DNA from 3 places in the Arthrobacter sp. OAP107 genome. Region 3 is predicted to be linked to each of the others. Evidence: riboswitches for the same ligand, from Rfam matches in the RefSeq annotation. Region 3 holds a riboswitch; each other region holds the start of a gene.
The links. Region 3 has a riboswitch for thiamine pyrophosphate ahead of thiO (glycine oxidase ThiO). Riboswitches for the same ligand answer to the same signal wherever they lie in the genome.

Region 1 (5,861 bases), 1.3 Mb from region 3:
AGGCCAAGGACATGTGTTCCGCGGCGCCCCTCACCGCCGGAAGCAAGGTGGTCCTCACGCAGTTCGTGGCCGACGGTTTCGACCACGACCACTCCTGCATCTGAGGTCAACGGCTGGCTTTACCCAGGTTTGCTCCGCGCAGGCGGAGCAGGAAGCAGGTGGAGCAGGACGCAGGCGGAGCAGGACGCAGGCGGAGCAGGACGCAGGCGGAGCAGGACGCAGGCGGAGCAGGACGCAGGCGGAGCAGGACGCAGGCGGAGCAGAGGGAGCCGGCAGTGAACGAGGCCCGGATGGAGCGGCCAGCCCGGCCATAGCCTCCTAGGAGCCCTCCAGCCACACCATGTGCCACGTGCCGGCCCACAGCGCGGCGGCAACGGCACCGGCGGCGATGAGGACTCCGCCCAGCACCACCCAGATGTCCAGCACGCTGTAGGTGGATACACGCGCCCAGGTCCGGCTGGCACCACCGAAACCGCGGGCCTCCATGGTCACCGCCAGCCGGGTGGCACGGCGGATGGCCTGGACCATGAGGCCGAAGCTCTGCCCCAGGGTGGCCCGCATGCGCTGCCACGGGTTGCCGCGCGATCCCACGCCGCGGGCTCGCCGGGCCATGCCGATGGTTTGCCATTCCTCTGCCATCAGCCCGACCAGCCGCATCGCGGCCAGGGTACCCAGCACAAAACGGTGCGGCAGCCGGGCCTTCTGGGCCAGGGCGTCCGCCAGGTCGGTGGGATCGGTGCAGCTCATCAGCAGCACCGCGGGCAGGGCGATGGCCAGGCCCCGGAGCAGAAAAGCCAGCCCCAGCTGAAGGGAACCTTCGCTCATGGACCAGAGTCCGACGTCGAGCAGTATCCTTCCGCTGTCCGGCGCCAGGATGGAGGTGCTCCAGCCGCCCACGGCGGCAGCCAGGATCAGCGGCCAGCCGCGCTGCCAGAGCAGCGAAAACGTGAGCCCGGCCAGCGGAAAGACCAGCAGCTCGCAGGCGAGGGCCACGGAGGCGGACATCCAGTCGATGGACAGCGCCAGTGCCAAAGTGACGAGGAAGACCGCGGCGAACTTGGCCAGCGGATTGGCTCGGGTCAGCACCGCCCGGTTTCCGGCGAGTGTCAGCGCTTCCCTCATGTCGCCGCCTGTTCTGGTGTCGGCTCAATGGCTCGCGGCTCGGGCCGGCCCCTGGAGCCCAGCCGGAGCTCGGTGCCGCCGAGCACATGGGTGAACTCCTCGTCGTGCGTCACGGACACCACGGCAGTGCCGGCGTCGAGCAGTTCGGAAAGGAACGAGGCAAGCTCCGCCCAGGTGTTGGCGTCCTGGCCGAACGTGGGCTCGTCCAGGACCAGCACCTGCGGGTGCGCGGCCAGGACCGTGGCCACCGACAACCGGCGCTTCTCACCGCCGGACAGGGTGTAGGGGTTGGCGTCCACCAGGTGCGTGAGGCGCAGGCGCTCCAGGAGTTCGTCGACGCGCTCCTCGCCGTGGCCCAGGTGGCGTGGGCCGAACTGCAGCTCGTCCAGGACGCGGCCGGTGACGAACTGGTGCTCGGGCTCCTGGAACACGGTGCCGATCCGTGAGATCAGGTGCTCGGCCTTCCACTTGTACGGGTCGATCCCGGCGCCGCCGCTCAGCTCAACGGTCGCGGAGACCTTGCCGTCCACCGGCGGCAGCAGCCCGGCGAGGGTCAGCGCAAAGGTGGACTTGCCGGCGCCGTTGGGACCTGTGACCGTCAGCGCCTCCCCCGCCCGGACCTGTGCCGTGACGTCGCGCAGCACGGGCTCCGGAGGTACGGAGCGGAAGCCGCGGCGCCGGGGACGTTCCCGCGACACCGCGAGCTTTTCGGCCGCGAGCAGCAGCTGGCCGCTATTGGTGTTGGATGCGGCGGCCGCGGTGCGGTGCCGGGTTTCGGGAACGTAGCCCGGGACCCAGACGCCGGCGGCGGTGAGCATCCCGCGGGCCTGTTCGAGGACCTCGTCCGGCGTGCCGTCGATCAGCACCGCGCCGTTCGCCGCCGACCCCGGCTGCAGAACCACAATGCGGTCCACCAGGTCTTTCCAGGCAGCAACCCGGTGCTCCACCACCACCAGGGTGGCCCCGGTCTTGTCGAGGCAGCGGCCCACGGCGTCCCGGACCTCCAGGACACCGGCGGGATCGAGGTTCGCGGTCGGCTCGTCCAACAGAATCAGTCCCGGCCTCATCGCCAGGATCCCGGCGAGCGCCAGGCGCTGCTTCTGGCCGCCGGACAGGGCCGACGTCGGGTGGTTCAGCGGCAGGTGAGCGAGTCCGACGTCGTCCAGTGCCTCGTGCACGCGGCGCCAGATCTCCTCGCGGGGGACTGAGAGGTTTTCGGCGCCGAAGGCGACGTCGTCGCCCAGACGGGAAAGCACCACCTGGGTTTCCGGGTCCTGCTGCATGAGTCCGGCACGGCCGCGCTGCGCGCGCGGCGGTGCGCCGTCGATGAGCAGCTCACCGCTTTCGTCGGCGTCGTCGGGGTCCGGCGCCGCGGTGCCCCGTGGACCGCCGTCATCCGCCGGACCGCCGCCGGAGTCGCTGTCCCCCAGTACGCCGGCCAAGGCGTGAAGCAGCGTGGATTTGCCGGCCCCGGAAGGGCCCAGCAGCATGACCCGTTCACCGGGTCGGATGTCCAGGTCCAGGGCGTGGACGGCCGGCCCGGTCCGGCCGGCGTGGCGCCAGCCCCAGCCGCGGGCGTGTACCGCGGCGGGGCGGACGCCGCCGTCGTGATGTGCGGGCATCAGGAGAAGACAGGCTCCGTGGCTGCCTTGCGGGACGCGAAGGAGCTCAGTACGCCCGTCCTGGGAAGGAGCTCAGTACGCCCGTCCTGGCCAGGCCGCGGGTGGCGATCCAGGACAGGGCACCGGCGATGACCGCGCCGGAGATGGCGCAGAACAGGATGTACGCGAGCTTGTCTCCCGCGGTGTAGGCGATGTTCCAGCCCCACGGTGCGAAGGAGTCGTTGAGGCCGCAGAACAGGCCGGCGCCGGCACCCGCAAGCAGCGAGGCCGGGAGGTTGAACTTGCGGTACAGCAGGGCGGCGAACACGAGCTCCGCACCCAGGCCCTGGAGGACGCCGGAAATCAGCACCGTGGTGCCGTACTGGGAGCCCATGATGAGCTCGCCGGTGGCCGCGACCGTTTCGCAGAACAGGGCGGCGCCGGGCTTGCGGATAATAAGCATGCCCAGGACCGCCGGGATCATCCAGCCGCCGGCGTACAGGCCGCTGAGCGGCGGGTAGACGGCGTTGACGGGAGTGGAGATGAGGTTGGCGCCCTGGGACCAGGCCCAGAAGATGACGCCGCCGGCAACGGCGATGAGCGCCGCCACCACGATGTCAGCCACGCGCCAGTTATAGCTGGTCTTCTTGATTGCTGCAGTTGTCATGATGGTCCTCCTGAGGAACAGGAGGGGAAAGCGTTCCCCGGCTGCAGGTGGCGGGGCCACTGCTGCCGGGCGCTCTGAGAACTCGACTCCCTTGCGCCGGTACTAGCCGGATCAGGTTCGAGGGTCTGCGGCTGTCCGCACTCTCAGCGCCCATCCGCGGCTGCTCTGGCATTTGCCTTTGCATCCCGACGGCGGCGCTCCCCTGTCGTGATAAATCTGCCCTTGTGGGCTGGTCCAGTTTACACCTCGGCGGCCCCGGAATCCCGGGGCCGCCGTCACAATCCGGGAGTCTTCCTGCGCGGCCGGGACAGCCGCCCGGAGTACATTGGGGCCATGACGCTACAGGACTCCGGCAGCGCTGCCCTGCCCGCCTTTGACCCCGATTCCGCCGAGGAGCAGCCAGCGGGATCCCTGCAAGCCCTGATCGGTCAGATCGAGGGTGAAATCGCCGAACTGCAGTTCCCGAGGTTCAGCAAGGACGACGCCCTGGCGCTCGGCCTGGAACTGGTTGAACGCGGCAAGGAGGACAACCTCCCCATTGCCATCGACATCACCAAGGGTGAACAGGTCCTCTTCCACGTGGCGCTCGAGGGTGCCACCCCGGACAACGAGGGCTGGGTGCGGGCCAAGCAGCGCACTGCCGTGCGCTATGAGGAGCCGTCGCTGCTGGTGGGCCTGCGCGGCAGGGCCGGCGGCGGACGGATCGAGGACAACGCCTGGTTCGACCAGTCCATCTACGCCGCCCACGGCGGGGCTTTCCCCATCTATGTTCGGGACGTGGGAGCGGTGGCCGTGGTCACGGTGTCCGGGCTGCCCCAAAAGGCGGACCATGACCTCGTGGTGCAGGCGTTGCGGGAAATCCACGGGTCCATGGGTCATGGCTAGCGTTTCATGCCGATAGGCTAGGCAGAGACCAGTGTTCATCACGCGAGGAGTTCCGGAATGAGTTTCTTGATCAAGCTGCTTGGCACGGGCATCAGCCTGCTGGCAGGATTCGCCGGCACCAAGGCCGTCGATACCATCTGGGAAAAGGTCACCGGGCAGAAGCCGCCTAAGGGTGACAAGGACGATGTCCCCACCACGATGCGCACAGCCCTGACGTTCGCCCTCATCTCCGCGTCCGTGAGCGCGGTCATCCAGGTGCTGGCCAACCGCGGCACGCAGCGGGCCATCACCCGCTTCGCGAAGACCCAGGACATCGTCTAGGCGCTGCGGCCCCTCGAATAGGGTGGGGCTGTGACTGCTGGCTTCGCCGGCCCGTTGGGTTTTTCCAAGCCCGGCAGCCCAATCTATAGACGTTCTGAACCGGCAGTGCTGATGACCTCGGCCGGACTCACAACAGCCGGACCCGGCGCCGCAGATCCGCGGAGCCGGGTCCGGCCATGTCAGCAGCTCCGCAACTGTGTTCCTTGCGCCGCGTGTGGTTACCGGACCCCCACCGATCTCCTGCGGCACACGATAGATCCAAGGTTTTTCCAACCCAAAATCCGAACGTTTTTCCAACCCGTGCCGCTTTTAGTGGATGCCATCAGCGTCTTTTCGAGGAGACAAAAATGGTATTCACCCCACATTTCCTGTCGGTCCAGCAACTGACCCCACGGCATCGGGCCCAGCACCCCGCATCCCGGCGCCGCGGAATTGCCGCCCTGACCGCCGTTCTTCTGGCCGCGACTGGCGCGGGAACCTCGCTGGCCGCCACCCAGGTAACCCAGACCAACACGACCAAGCTGACCGCCGTCGGCCCTGTCAACACCGAGTACGGTTTCCCGTCCTGGTACGAAGACAGCAACAAGACCCGCCTCGAGCTCTGCCTGGACGCGGAAAACCCGCTCTGCGGCTTCCTGCCCGGCGACATTCCGGACGAGACCGCACCCATTTCCTTCCCGGACAACTTCCCGGAAGAGGCGTTCTACATGCTCGCCAGCTCCGAACTGACCCTTCCCGGCGGTGGCCGCGCCGTCCTGGTCCTTGGCCTGGAAGCAGCTTTCGCCAACACGGTCACCCAAGGCGACCAGATCGTCTTCGGCCGGCAGCGCATCGTGGTCAAGGGCGGACCCGCCAACGCCACCCTGACATTCCAGCACCCCTACGGCACCATCACCATCGACACCGACGGCACCGGCGGAGGCAAGCTCGTCGAGGACATCTCCCCCGCCGTCGGCAACTTCTCCACGGCGCTCAAGAGCAACATCGGGCCGTTCCTGAAGTGGGACCCGGCCACCGCCCCGGCGGCGCCCGAAGGCTACCTCGGCGACCCGGGCCAGGACCACACCGTCACCGGCAGCCCGTTCGGCTACAACAAATTCTCCGTTAACGGCGGCGGTCTGTCCCTGGAAACGGACCAGTTCACCGTCCAGGGCAAGATCTCCACCAACCAGGGCGTCAACGGCGACAGCGCCGTCGTGAACGGCAACATGATCGACGTGTTCGCCAGCAGCGGCAACGGCGCCCAGCTCCAGGTGGACGGCCAG
Region 2 (5,861 bases), 330 kb from region 3:
CTCTTCTCGCGCATGCCCTCCGCCATCTCGGCGAGGGCGGCCTGCGCTTCGGCTGAGCCGTATTCGTTCCGGATGTCCTGGCTGATCCGCATGGAGCAGAACTTGGGCCCACACATCGAGCAGAAGTGTGCGGTCTTGGCGGGCTCCGCAGGCAGTGTCTCGTCGTGGAAGGACTCGGCCGTCACCGGGTCCAGCGACAGCGCGAACTGGTCGCGCCACCGGAACTCGAACCGGGCCTTGGACAGGGCATCGTCCCGCTCGTTCGCGCCGGGGTGCCCCTTGGCAAGGTCGGCGGCGTGCGCGGCGATCTTGTATGTGATGACGCCCGTCTTCACATCGTCCTTGTTCGGCAGGCCCAGGTGTTCCTTGGGCGTGACGTAGCAGAGCATTGCCGTGCCGTAGCGGGCGATTTCGGTGGCACCGATGGCCGAGGTGATGTGGTCGTAGCCGGGGGCCACGTCCGTGACCAGCGGTCCGAGCGTGTAGAAGGGCGCACCCTTGCAGAGCTCCTGCTGGCGCTCAACGTTCTCGCGCACCAGGTGGAACGGGATGTGCCCCGGCCCCTCGACCATGACCTGGACGTCGTACTCCCAGGCCCGCTGGGTCAGCTCAGCCAGCGTGTCCAGTTCGGCGAACTGCGCGGCGTCGTTGGCGTCCGCCGTCGCGCCCGGCCGGAGACCGTCGCCCAGGGAGAAGGAGACGTCGTACTTTGCGAAGATCTCGCAGAGTTCGTCGAAGTGGGTGTACAGGAAGTTTTCCTGGTGGTGGGCCAGGCACCAGCCGGCCATGATCGACCCGCCGCGGGACACGATGCCGGTCACGCGGTTCGCCGTGAGCGGCACGTACCGCAGCAGCACGCCGGCGTGGATGGTCATGTAGTCCACGCCCTGTTCGCACTGCTCGATGACGGTGTCGCGGAATATTTCCCACGTGAGGGCGTTCGCTTCGCCGTTGACCTTTTCCAGGGCCTGGTAGATCGGCACTGTGCCGATCGGCACGGGGGAGTTGCGGATGAGCCACTCACGCGTCGTGTGGATATCGTCGCCCGTGGACAGGTCCATGACCGTGTCTGCGCCCCACTGGGTGGCCCATTGCAGCTTGTCCACCTCCTCGGCGATGGAGCTGGTGACGGCCGAGTTGCCGATATTGGCGTTGATCTTCACCAGGAACGCCTTGCCGATGATCATCGGCTCGGATTCCGGGTGGTTGATGTTGCTGGGGATGATGGCCCGTCCGGCGGCGAGTTCGCTGCGGACCAGTTCCACATCGCAGTTTTCGCGGAGGGCCACGAAACGCATTTCGGGGGTGATGACGCCCTGCCGCGCATAGTGCATCTGCGTCACGGTCTTGCCTTCCGCCGCCCGGCGGGGCACCGGCCGGGCGCCCTTCCACTCCGCGGAAGCCGCACCGCGGCGCACGGCTGACTTGCCGTCGTCGAGCAGGTTCCGTTCACGTCCGTCGTACGTCTCCGTGTCCGCGCGGGCCGTAATCCATTCCGAACGGAACGGCGCGAGGCCCACCACGGGGTCGCTGCCCGGACCCGCCGTGCGGTAAACCCTCAGCGGCTCGTTCTGCTCGCCGTTGGGTGAGGGCTCCAGGGCGATTTCCGTCACCGGAACCCGCAGGCCGTCACCTTCCAGGTAGGCCAGTGAATGGGATTTCAGCGACTGCGTGACACTGCCGGCAGCATTACCGGCGGTTTCGCTTTGGGCTGCGTCAATTTGGGCAGGGCTCAGCTGTGATTCCTGGGTGCTCAATTTACTGCTCACTTCCTTCGCCGGCATTACCCGGACAGGTTCAACGGTCGCAGGCTGCGCCAGCCTGATCTCAGCCCCTGCAGGGGCCCCCGTGTGGTCGTAAACGAAGCTACCACACCGCGGATTGGACCTGTCCATCTGTGAGAAGCCGCTCCGGCGGGGCCGTTTGCCGCCACGGAAGCCGATTAAGCTGGAAGCCATGGCGCACATCATCGAATTCAGCGGACCCGTGCTCACTGCTGCGGACAAGGAACGCAGGGGGCTCTGGTCCGTGGACGGGAAGCTGACGTTTGATCCTCCGGGCCGGCGGCCGGACGCCGTCCTGGATGGCTGGGTCCTGCCCGGTTTCGCCGATGCCCACTGCCATATCGGGCTGGGCCCGGGCGGTGCCGTGGACGACGACGTGGCATATGACCAGGCCATGACGGACCGCAACGCCGGGACGCTGCTGGTCCGTGACGCCGGGGCTGCCAGCGACACCCGGTGGCTGCAGCAGCGGGACGACACGCCGCGCATCATCCGGTCCGGCCGGCACATTGCCCGGTCCCGCCGTTACCTGAGGAATTTCGCGGTGGAAGTCGAACCGGAGGGCCTCGTGGAGGCGGTGCGCAAGCAGGCGCGCGAAGGTGATGGCTGGGTCAAGCTGGTGGGGGACTGGATCGACCGGACGGCCGGCGACCTCATGCCGTCGTTCCCGGCCACTGCCGTGCGGGACGCGGTCCGGGCCGCGCACGACGAAGGGGCGAGGGTCACGGCGCACTGCTTCGGCGAGGACACCCTGGATGACATGCTGGACGCAGGTATCGACTGCATCGAGCACGCCACGGGCTTGCTGCCCAGGCACATTCCCCGGTTCGTCGAGCAGCAGGTGCCGATCGTGCCGACACTCATCAACATCGCCACCTTCCCGGACATCGCCGCGCAGGCCGAGCCGAAGTTTCCGCGGTATGCCGGGCACATGCGGGCGCTGTTCTCCCGCCGTCGTGAGCGCGTCCTGGAGGCCTACGAAGCCGGCGTCGAAATTTACGCGGGAACTGACGCCGGCAGCGTGATCCGCCACGGCCGCATCGCGGACGAAATCCTCGAACTGCACGCCGCCGGGCTGCCGGCTCCGGCGGCGCTGGACGCGGCCTGCTGGCGGGCGCGCCGCTGGCTCGGCGCCGAAGGCCTGGCGGAAGGGGCAGCGGCGGACGTGGTGGTCTGCCGGGAGGACCCCCGCGCCGTGCCGGAGACCATCCGCAGCCTCTCGAACGTGGTGCTTCGCGGCAAGATCATCCATTAGGAATAAATTGAAGCTTCAAGTAATTTAGAGATGTAGAGGCTGCCGAAATCCGGTGGTCCGGACATTCGGGAGTATTCAATGACAGCAGCAGACAGCAGCCAGGACTTGCTTCCTGCCGACCTCACGATGGGCACCGTCATGCTCAAGGTGGGCGACATGAAGCTCATGACCGACTACTACCAGCGCGCCCTCGGGCTCGATGTCGTCGCCGAGCAGGACGGCGGCCTCTACCTTGGCCGGCTCAACACGCCGCTGGTCCACCTCGCTCCCGCTCCGGGCCTCAATATCCCCGGCCGGGGCGAGGCCGGTCTCTTCCACACGGCACTCCTCTTCGGGGACCAGTCCTCGCTCGCCGCCACCGTTGCCAGCGCAGCCCAGTATGAGCCTCAGGCTTTCGTGGGCAGCGCCGACCACCTGGTCAGTGAGGCCTTCTACTTCACCGATCCGGAAGGCAACGGGATAGAACTCTACTGGGACCGCCCGCGTTCGGCATGGTCCTGGGAGGGCAAGAACGTCGTCATGGACAGCCTGGCGCTCCCGCCCCAGCGGTATCTTCAGGAGCACCTCACCCAAGAAGCGGTGGGGGGCCAGCGCGGCACGGGCGCCGAGGTGGGGCATGTCCACCTTCAGGTCGGCGACGTGCAGTCAGCCCACGACTTCTACGTCGGCACCCTGGGATTCGAAAAAACGGCGGGCTGGCACGGCCAAGCCCTGTTTGTGTCCGCCGGCGGCTACCACCACCACATGGCCATGAACGTCTGGAACAGCCGCGGCGCCGGTCCGCGCCGGGACACCCTGGGCCTCGGCGAGGTTCTCATCGAGGTCACGTCGGGGGACGACGTCGGCGCCCTCGCCGACCGCCTCAAGGTCGCCGGAGTCGAATCGCACCACACCGGCGCCGAGCTCCGGTTCGAGGATCCGTGGCGCAACCGCCTTCGCGTCGCTGTTCGATAAGCGTCGCTGTTCCGTAGGCCCAGTGCGCTAAGCCCAGGGGGCCCGGTTGGGTTACGCTGACATTCGAAGGGCCCCGGCACCGCCGGGGCATGCACGCCGACGGAATGAGGACGAATCCATGGGCTTCACGGAAGTGTTTGTCGCCACCCACAACGACGCCCTCAAGCGCGCAGAGGCGCTGGCAGGCGGTGCGGCCGCCGGGGACGGCATCCGGATCGCCGGCATCAGTGATTTTGAGATCGAACAGCTCGGCGACCTCGCCGGTGCCGCGGTGCACGCCGCGGGCGCGGACTACGAGCTGGCCATGGTTGACGTGGCCAGCGATTCACTGCTGGGCGTGCCGGCGGCGATGGTCCGGGCGCTCGCTGAGCTCCTCACGTACGAGTCCGAGGGCGAAGGCAACGTCCTGGACGACGTGGCCGAGCGCTGGGCAGCCGAGGACGACATGCCGTTTGGTGCCGGGGAAGCCAGGAAATACGTCCAGCAGCTGGCAGAGCTCGCCGGCACTGTGGACGAAGGCAACAGGACCGGCCTCTACGTCTGGTCTTCGTAGCGCGGGCAGGTTATTCCGGTACCTGCGGGACTCCGTCAGCACGTCAAGTCGAAATAACGCGGGCGATCTGGCACAATAAACAGGTACTCGATCTGCGTGGCCCCTCTCTCCGCGTCTGGATCCTGTCCTTTCGAACCCCCAAGTACGGCCCGCCCCACGGGTGCAGAACGCGGGTTCAACCCCGTTTTAGAAACAGGAGTGACCACAAAAGTGGCCGTAAAGATTCGCCTTAAGCGCTTCGGTAAGATGCGCGCACCGTACTACCGCATCGTTGTCGCCGACTCGCGCACCAAGCGTGATGGCCGTGCCATCGAAGAGATCGGCAAGTACCACCCCACCGAGGAGCCCTCATACATCGAGGTCAACTCCGAGCGTGCACAGTACTGGCTGTCCGTCGGCGCGCAGCCGTCGGAGCAGGTCGCCGCGATCCTGAAGATCACCGGTGACTGGCAGAAGTTCAAGGGTCTGCCGGGCCAGGAAGGCACCCTGAAGACCAAGGCCGACAAGGAAGCATTCGTTGCCTCCGGAGAAGGGTTCCGTGATCATCCCGGAAGCCATCACCAAGAAGGCCAAGGCATCGGAAGCCCCCGCCGAGGCTGAAGCAGAGACCACCGAGGCTGAGTAAGTTGCTGGCAGAAGCGCTCGAACACCTTGTCCGCGGCATTGTCGACTCCCCTGAGGACGTCAAGGTCAGCGCCAAGAACAACCGCCGCGGGGATACCCTCGAGGTGCGCGTTCACCAGGAAGACCTGGGACGGGTAATCGGACGCCAGGGCCGCACCGCCCGCGCACTGCGCACGGTCGTGGCGGCGCTGGCAGATGGCGAGCAGGTCAGGGTCGACGTCGTCGACACCGACCGCCGCCGGTAACGCGCCTGCAGCACTTGTCTTAACGTCCGGCCCCTCCACCAGCTAACGGTGGAGGGGCCGGACTGTTTTGGGCCCTGGCTGTGTTCAGGACCCCCACAATAGTCCTAACCCCGCACCACAAACAGAGGAACACATGCAGCTTCAGGTGGCCCGTATCGGCAAGCCCCACGGAATCCGCGGCGAGGTGACCGTCCAGGTGCTCACCGACGCGCCGGAGGACCGGTTCCTTCCCGGTACCGAGTTCGTGGTGGAGCCCGCCTCCGCCGGGCCGCTCACCGTGCGCAGCGCCCGCTGGAACAAGGACATCCTCCTGCTCGGATTCGAGGAGGTGGCCGACCGGAACCGCGCCGAGACCCTGCGCGGCGCCAAGCTGTTCATCGAGACTGAAGAGCTGGACGATGACGATGACGAGGGCTGGTACGAGCACGAGCTCGTCGGCCTCGAGG
Region 3 (5,861 bases):
GTCGATGATCCCGATGGTTCCCACGCCTGCGGCGGCGAGGTAAAGCAGCGCCGGAGCGCCCAGGCCCCCCGCGCCGATGACCAGCACACGGGCGTTCTTCAGCCGCCTTTGGCCGAGGGCCCCGATTTCGGGAATGATGAGGTGCCGGGAATACCGCTCCACCTCTTCGGTGGAAAGGCCGGGCGCGGGATCTACCAGGGGGCCCGGGTGCGTGCGGACTGTATTTGCGGTGGACGGAGAAGCCATACTTCAATGTATGCCTGAAGATACCGCGCGGTCATATTACCCCCGGGTAAAGTGAAGTTAACTGCAAAGGAAAGAAGGCCAACAGTGGTTCATCATGCACCGGTTGATCGAACTCAGGCCGCGCAATCCAATGCCGGCCAGGCCCGCTCCGCCGGCCAGCGCTCCGCCAGGCTGCCGCGCGACGAGCGCCGGGCCCAGCTGCTGGCCGCAGCCCAGGAGGTTTTTGTCGCCAACGGCTACCACGGCGCCGCCATGGACGAGATCGCCGAGACGGCCCATGTCAGCAAGCCCGTGCTGTACCAGCACTTCCCGTCGAAGCGTGAACTGTACCTAGCGCTGCTGGACAGCCACCTCGAGGCACTGACCGAGCTCATGCTCGGAGCCATGAACTCCACCACGGACAACAAGGAACGCGTGCAGGCCGTGATGCGCGCCTACTTCCGCTTCATTGACAGCGACGACCAGGCGCACCGGCTCGTGTTCGAGTCCGACCTGATCAACGACGCCGATGTCAGCTCGCGTCTGGAGACATTCAACAAGACGTTCGCCGAGGCCATTGCGCGGATCATCGCCGAGGACACCAAGCTGCCCCTGCTGGAAGCCCAGCTCCTGGGACGCGGGCTGGCGGGCATGGCCCAGGTCAGTGCCCGCTACTGGCTCGAGACAGACGGCAACCTCGACCTCGATGTGGCCAGCGACCTGATTTACCGTTTAGCTTGGCGCGGAATCTCTCGCTTCCCCAAAGAGACCTAGACTACAACTGAAACTACCTTTGAAATTTCAACCTTGACTGGCTGGGAGGCCTTGCTGTGGAAGTAAAGATCGGCATTCAGAACGTCGGCCGTGAAATTGTGCTGGAATCGGCTCAGGATGCTGACGCCGTGGCCAAAGTAGTGGCCGAGGCCATCGCCAAGGGCAGCGAGCTCCGCCTGAACGACGAGAAGGGCCGCCAGATCATCATCCCGGCCAACGTCCTGGGTTACGTCGAAATCGGCGCAGAGGAAGTGCGCCGGGTCGGCTTCGGCGCACTGTAGGCCGGGCCGTGCTGTCCCTCGTCATCGTGCTCCTGGTGACTGCCGCTGCCGGCTTCATCATCTGGGCCAATGACCGCCGCCACACCAGGTACGGCGTCCTCCTGCCGGCGGGCACCGCCGCTGCGGTGGGTATGCTGGCATGGATCATCTGCATCTGGGCGGGGCTGGGCTACCAGCCGGGCCTGACGTGGCTGCCGTGGGTCCTTCCCATGGCAGCGGGGACGGCTGCCGCCCTGGCGGTGGCGGTCTCCCTTGGCCGTGCGCGGGCCAAACAGGACACGCAGCGGCTGACGGCAGCGCTTAAGATCTAGGACCCGCCGACGTCGGGCTCATGGCCTTCCTCGGTGCACAGGCACAGCCGGTTCCCCTGGGCATCAGTGACCACCACCCAATTGGGTGCGTGGTCACTGTTCATTAAGGCCCCGGTTGCGGCCGTCTTCTCCAGGGCGGGCGCCGATTCGGCCTTCGAGCGGTGGACGTCCAAATGCAGGCGGTTGTCATTGGGGGTTGCGGTCTCCTGGAACCACACCCCGGGACCCCGGCCGTACGGGTCCACCAGGTCCCCGAACCTGCCCTTCCGGTAACCGAGCGCCACGCGCCAGACCTCGGAAATCTCCGCGGCATCGGCGGTGTCGACGCCGATGTCCACCGTCCGGTACAGGCCGGGCTGGGCCTCGGCCCCGGCCGACGCGGCCGCGCTGACCGAGGCGGCGGCCCCGGTATCCCGTGTGGTCACCTCGCCCCCGACGTCGTGGGAACTGAACCGGATGAACACCCGGTTGTAGCGCCAGTCCAGGTCCGGGTGGTGGTCCATGTCCTCTGCCACACGCCCGACGGCGGCAATCAGCTCCAGCGCGGCGGCCGCCGTCGGCGTCTTATAGACGGTGACCAGGCCGCCCTGCCGGTAACGCCAGTCGGGAAGGCCCGCGAGCGCTTCGTCGATCTGGGGTCGGGTGAGGATGTCTTCCCTGGCGGCCACGGTGCATTTCCTATGTGGGAACTGTTGAGCCTGCCGCCGCCGGGCCGCCAGGGATTTGCCGGGCTTAGAGGAACTCGGCCCGGCCCTCCATGGCCGACGAGGCCAGGGCATGCTCACGGCGCGGGATCCGCCCGGCCGCACGCGCCAGCCTACCGGCGGCGACGGCATGTTTGAAGGCCCCGGCCATGAGTGCGGGGTTCTGCGCGCGCGTGACAGCCGTGGCCAGCAGCACGGCGTCGCAGCCCAGCTCCATGGCCAGTGCCGCGTCCGATGCTGTGCCGATCCCGGCGTCCAGGACCACGGGAACGGAGGCCCGCGACACGATCAGCTCGATGTTGTGCGGATTGAGGATGCCCAGGCCCGTGCCGATTGGTGCTCCCAGCGGCATGACGGCCGAGGCTCCCAGATTTTCGAGCCGCAGTGCCAGGACGGGATCGTCGTTGGTGTAGGCGAAGACCTTGAAGCCGCGGTTGACCAGCTGCTCCGTGGCGTCCACGAGCTCCACGGCGTCAGGCAGCAGCGTGTGCTCATCCGCGATGACCTCGAGCTTGACCCAGTCGGTCTCCAGCGCCTCACGGGCCAGCTCGGCCGTCATGACCGCGTCCCGCGCCGTGAAGCAGCCGGCGGTGTTGGGGAGCACGCGGATGTTGTGGTCCACCAGCAGCTGGAAGAGCGAGCCCGTTTCGGCCGGCGAGTAGCGCCGCATCGCAACTGTGGTCAGCTGGGTGCCGGAGGCGACCAGCGCTGAGCCGAGACCGTCCAGGCTCGGGGCGCCGCCGGTGCCCATGATGAGCCGCGAGGTCAGTTCCACCCCGTCAATGACCAGGCTGTCTGCTGTTTCAATCAATGTTTCTGCCATCGTGCTCATCCTCCTTGGACTGCCGTGACCAGTTCGATCTCGTCGCCCTCGGCGAGGGCGGTGCTGTGCCACTGGCTGCGCGGCACGACCGCTGCATTGCGCGCCACCGCCACTCCCAGTCGCTGGCCGTCGGCGGCCTGTCCGTTGGCGGACAGGCGGCGCCCCGTGACCTGGCTGACAAGCGAGGTGACCGAGGCGCCCTCGCCTACTTCCTGTTCGATACCGTTCAGAGTGATGTTCATGCTGGTTCCTTGTTCGGGTCAAATGTGACGCGGGTCATGACGGAGATTCGCTGGGCAGCCATCACCCAGGGGCAGGGCTGAGTCCAGCGGCGGCCTGCAGCGCGGCGGATTTCGCCGGGCCGGACTTCGCCGGGCCGGATTCACCCTTGTCCTGGAGCCCGGGGGAAAACCGGCCCGGACGGAACGCGGACCAGCGCGGGTCGCGGGTGCCGTCCATGAGCTGGCGGCAGATCACTGCTGCCGCCGGGGTCAGCAGGACGCCGTGGCGGAAGAACCCGGTGGCGATGATGAGGCCGGCCACGTCCGTCCCGGGTTCCTGCCCGGGATCCTGCGCCGCCCCGGGCCCGCCGGGCAGCCGGCCGAGCAGCGGCGCGTTGTCCGGTGTGCCCGGCCGCGCCCGGGCCGTGGCTTCGAGGAGCTCGAGCTCGGCGACGGCCGGCACCAGGACCTGGGCGTCGCGCAGCAGCTGGTAGACACCGCCGGCGCTCGTGCCCGGTACGCCGTCCTCGCGCTGGGTGGCGCCCACCACCACCGTGCCGTCCTGGCGCGGCACGATGTAGACGGGCACGCCCCGCACCATGCCGCGGACTGTCGCGGTGAGCAGGGGCTGCAGGTGTGCGGGCACCTTGAGGCGAAGGATGTCGCCGTAGACCGGGCGCAGCGGCAACTGCAGGCCTGCGGGCAGGTCTTGCAGCTGCGCCGCGCCCAGGCCGTTGGCCACCACCGTCTCGGCGGCTCTGACAGTGCCGCCGCCGGCAAGCCGTACTCCGCCGACCCGGCCGCCGTCCCAGAGCAGGCCGGCGGCAGGCTCCCGCACCGCGTATCCGTCCACCGCCGCGATCTCCTGGCCATGACCGGCCAGCCCGGCTGCAATCGCCCGGACCAGCCTGCGCGGATCCACCTGGTGGTCCGCCGGGATGTCCAGGGCGCAGGAGATTCCGGGGCTGAGCAGCGGCTCCCTGGAACGAGCCTCCCGGATGGTCAGCGGTTCGACAACCAGGCCGTGGGTCCGCTGCACGTCCCGCAGGTCCATCAGGGCCCGGCGGTCGGCGGGATCGGCACCCACCGCAAGGGTCGGCGTCGTCAGGTACCCGGCATCCTCGCCGGCGGTGAGCGTGCCGGCAAACTCCGGCCATCTGGCGGAGGACTCCAGCATCAGCTCCAGGAGCCCTTCCTCCTGGTAATGCAGTTCGCTGACCGGGGCCAGCATGCCGGCCGCGGCCCAGCTTGCGCCGCTGCCCGGGGCTTCGTCGATGAGCACCACGGAACGGCCGGAGCGCCGTGCCTCCCAGGCGATCCCGTGGCCTACAACGCCGCCGCCGATGACGGCCACATCCGCCTCAAGACAAATGGCGGCACGTTTTGGGCCGCTGGTTTCAGGATTCATGCAATTCCTTCCCTACGCCGGTACTAACCGGATCAGGTCAAGCGGTCGGCTCTGACGCCCTCTCAGCCCTGCGCCTTTTATGACAGCAGTAACGGGCTCCCGCGGTACCTGCCCAGTTTAGAGGAACTAAGGTGGTTGCCATGACCCAGCACTCTGCCCACACCGCCGCCCGCCTGTACCTCTGCACCGACGCCCGCAAGGAGCGCGGGGACTTTGCGGACTTCGTGGACGCGGCGTTTGCCGGCGGCGTGGACATCATCCAGCTGCGGGATAAGAGCATCGAGGCGGCCGAGGAACTCGAACTGCTGGAGATCGTCCATGCCGCCGCCCGCAGGCACGGCCGGCTGTGGGCCGTGAACGACCGCGCCGATATCGCGTCCATCGCCGGCGCACCGGTGTTCCACATTGGCCAGAAGGACCTGCCGCTCCGCGCCGCCCGGAAGCTGCTGCACGATGCCACCGTCATCGGACTGTCCACCCACAGCACGGAGCAGGTGGACGCCGCCATCGCCGCGGCTCACGGGCGCAGCGGCCTGGACTATTTCTGTGTAGGCCCGCTGTGGGCCACCCCCACGAAGCCCGGGCGGGCCGCCGTCGGGCTCGATTTGGTGCGCTACGCCGCGGAGGCTGTCCGCAGCGCGAATGAGGAACGGGTGGGCGGCCTGCTGCTGCCCTGGTTCGCGATCGGCGGGATCGACCGCACGAACGTGGAGCAGGTCCTGGCGGCAGGAGCCAGCCGGATCGTCGTCGTCCGCGCCATCACCGAGGCCCCAGACCCCTCGGCCGCCGCGGCCGAACTGCTCGACGCCCTGGATGCAACGGCGCCGGCCGCCGTCTCCTAAGCCGCCGTCTCGTGCGGAGAAACCGCTACCCGCTGAGGCCCAGCTGGACCATCCGCCGGGAATGGTTCTCCGCGACTTCGGCGGTGATGCCCCGCATCAGCTCGCGCGCGGTGGCGTCCGTGGCGGCCGGTTCCGCCTCGACGAACAGCTCGCTCAGAAAGGCGTGTTCGTGGCCCACGCGCTGGGCCTGTGTGATCGCTTCGCCCAGGAGCCGGCGGCCCCACAGCGCGAGCCGGGACGCAAGCCGGGGGTCGTCGGCCAGTGCTCCCTTG

Region 1: linked by a shared signal. The riboswitch ahead of ABIE00_RS00185 (ECF transporter S component) and the one ahead of thiO (glycine oxidase ThiO) in region 3 are both predicted to bind thiamine pyrophosphate.
Region 2: linked by a shared signal. The riboswitch ahead of thiC (phosphomethylpyrimidine synthase ThiC) and the one ahead of thiO (glycine oxidase ThiO) in region 3 are both predicted to bind thiamine pyrophosphate.

Annotation. Positions count from the first base shown of each region.
Region 1 is NZ_JBEPOK010000001.1:41,677-47,537, reverse strand. It holds gene ABIE00_RS00200 (glycoside hydrolase family 25 domain-containing protein) at 1-104, shown strand, start outside; gene ABIE00_RS00195 (energy-coupling factor transporter transmembrane component T family protein) at 319-1,122, opposite strand; gene ABIE00_RS00190 (ABC transporter ATP-binding protein) at 1,119-2,744, opposite strand; partial or broken gene ABIE00_RS00185 (ECF transporter S component) at 2,744-3,390, opposite strand; TPP riboswitch at 3,461-3,604, opposite strand; gene ABIE00_RS00180 (heme-degrading domain-containing protein) at 3,724-4,275, shown strand; gene ABIE00_RS00175 (DUF4235 domain-containing protein) at 4,333-4,596, shown strand; gene ABIE00_RS00170 (hypothetical protein) at 4,944-5,861, shown strand, end outside.
Region 2 is NZ_JBEPOK010000001.1:1,700,410-1,706,270, forward strand. It holds gene thiC (phosphomethylpyrimidine synthase ThiC) at 1-1,757, opposite strand, end outside; TPP riboswitch at 1,753-1,860, opposite strand; gene ABIE00_RS07910 (amidohydrolase family protein) at 1,957-3,039, shown strand; gene ABIE00_RS07915 (VOC family protein) at 3,118-3,993, shown strand; gene ABIE00_RS07920 (hypothetical protein) at 4,112-4,546, shown strand; partial or broken gene rpsP (30S ribosomal protein S16) at 4,757-5,171, shown strand; gene ABIE00_RS07930 (RNA-binding protein) at 5,173-5,415, shown strand; gene rimM (ribosome maturation factor RimM) at 5,549-5,861, shown strand, end outside.
Region 3 is NZ_JBEPOK010000001.1:1,366,613-1,372,473, reverse strand. It holds gene moeB (molybdopterin-synthase adenylyltransferase MoeB) at 1-246, opposite strand, end outside; gene ABIE00_RS06455 (TetR/AcrR family transcriptional regulator) at 331-999, shown strand; gene ABIE00_RS06450 (DUF3107 domain-containing protein) at 1,056-1,280, shown strand; gene ABIE00_RS06445 (hypothetical protein) at 1,289-1,591, shown strand; gene ABIE00_RS06440 (4a-hydroxytetrahydrobiopterin dehydratase) at 1,588-2,259, opposite strand; gene ABIE00_RS06435 (thiazole synthase) at 2,324-3,118, opposite strand; gene thiS (sulfur carrier protein ThiS) at 3,124-3,360, opposite strand; gene thiO (glycine oxidase ThiO) at 3,422-4,747, opposite strand; TPP riboswitch at 4,739-4,860, opposite strand; gene thiE (thiamine phosphate synthase) at 4,888-5,589, shown strand; gene ABIE00_RS06415 (ferritin-like fold-containing protein) at 5,615-5,861, opposite strand, start outside.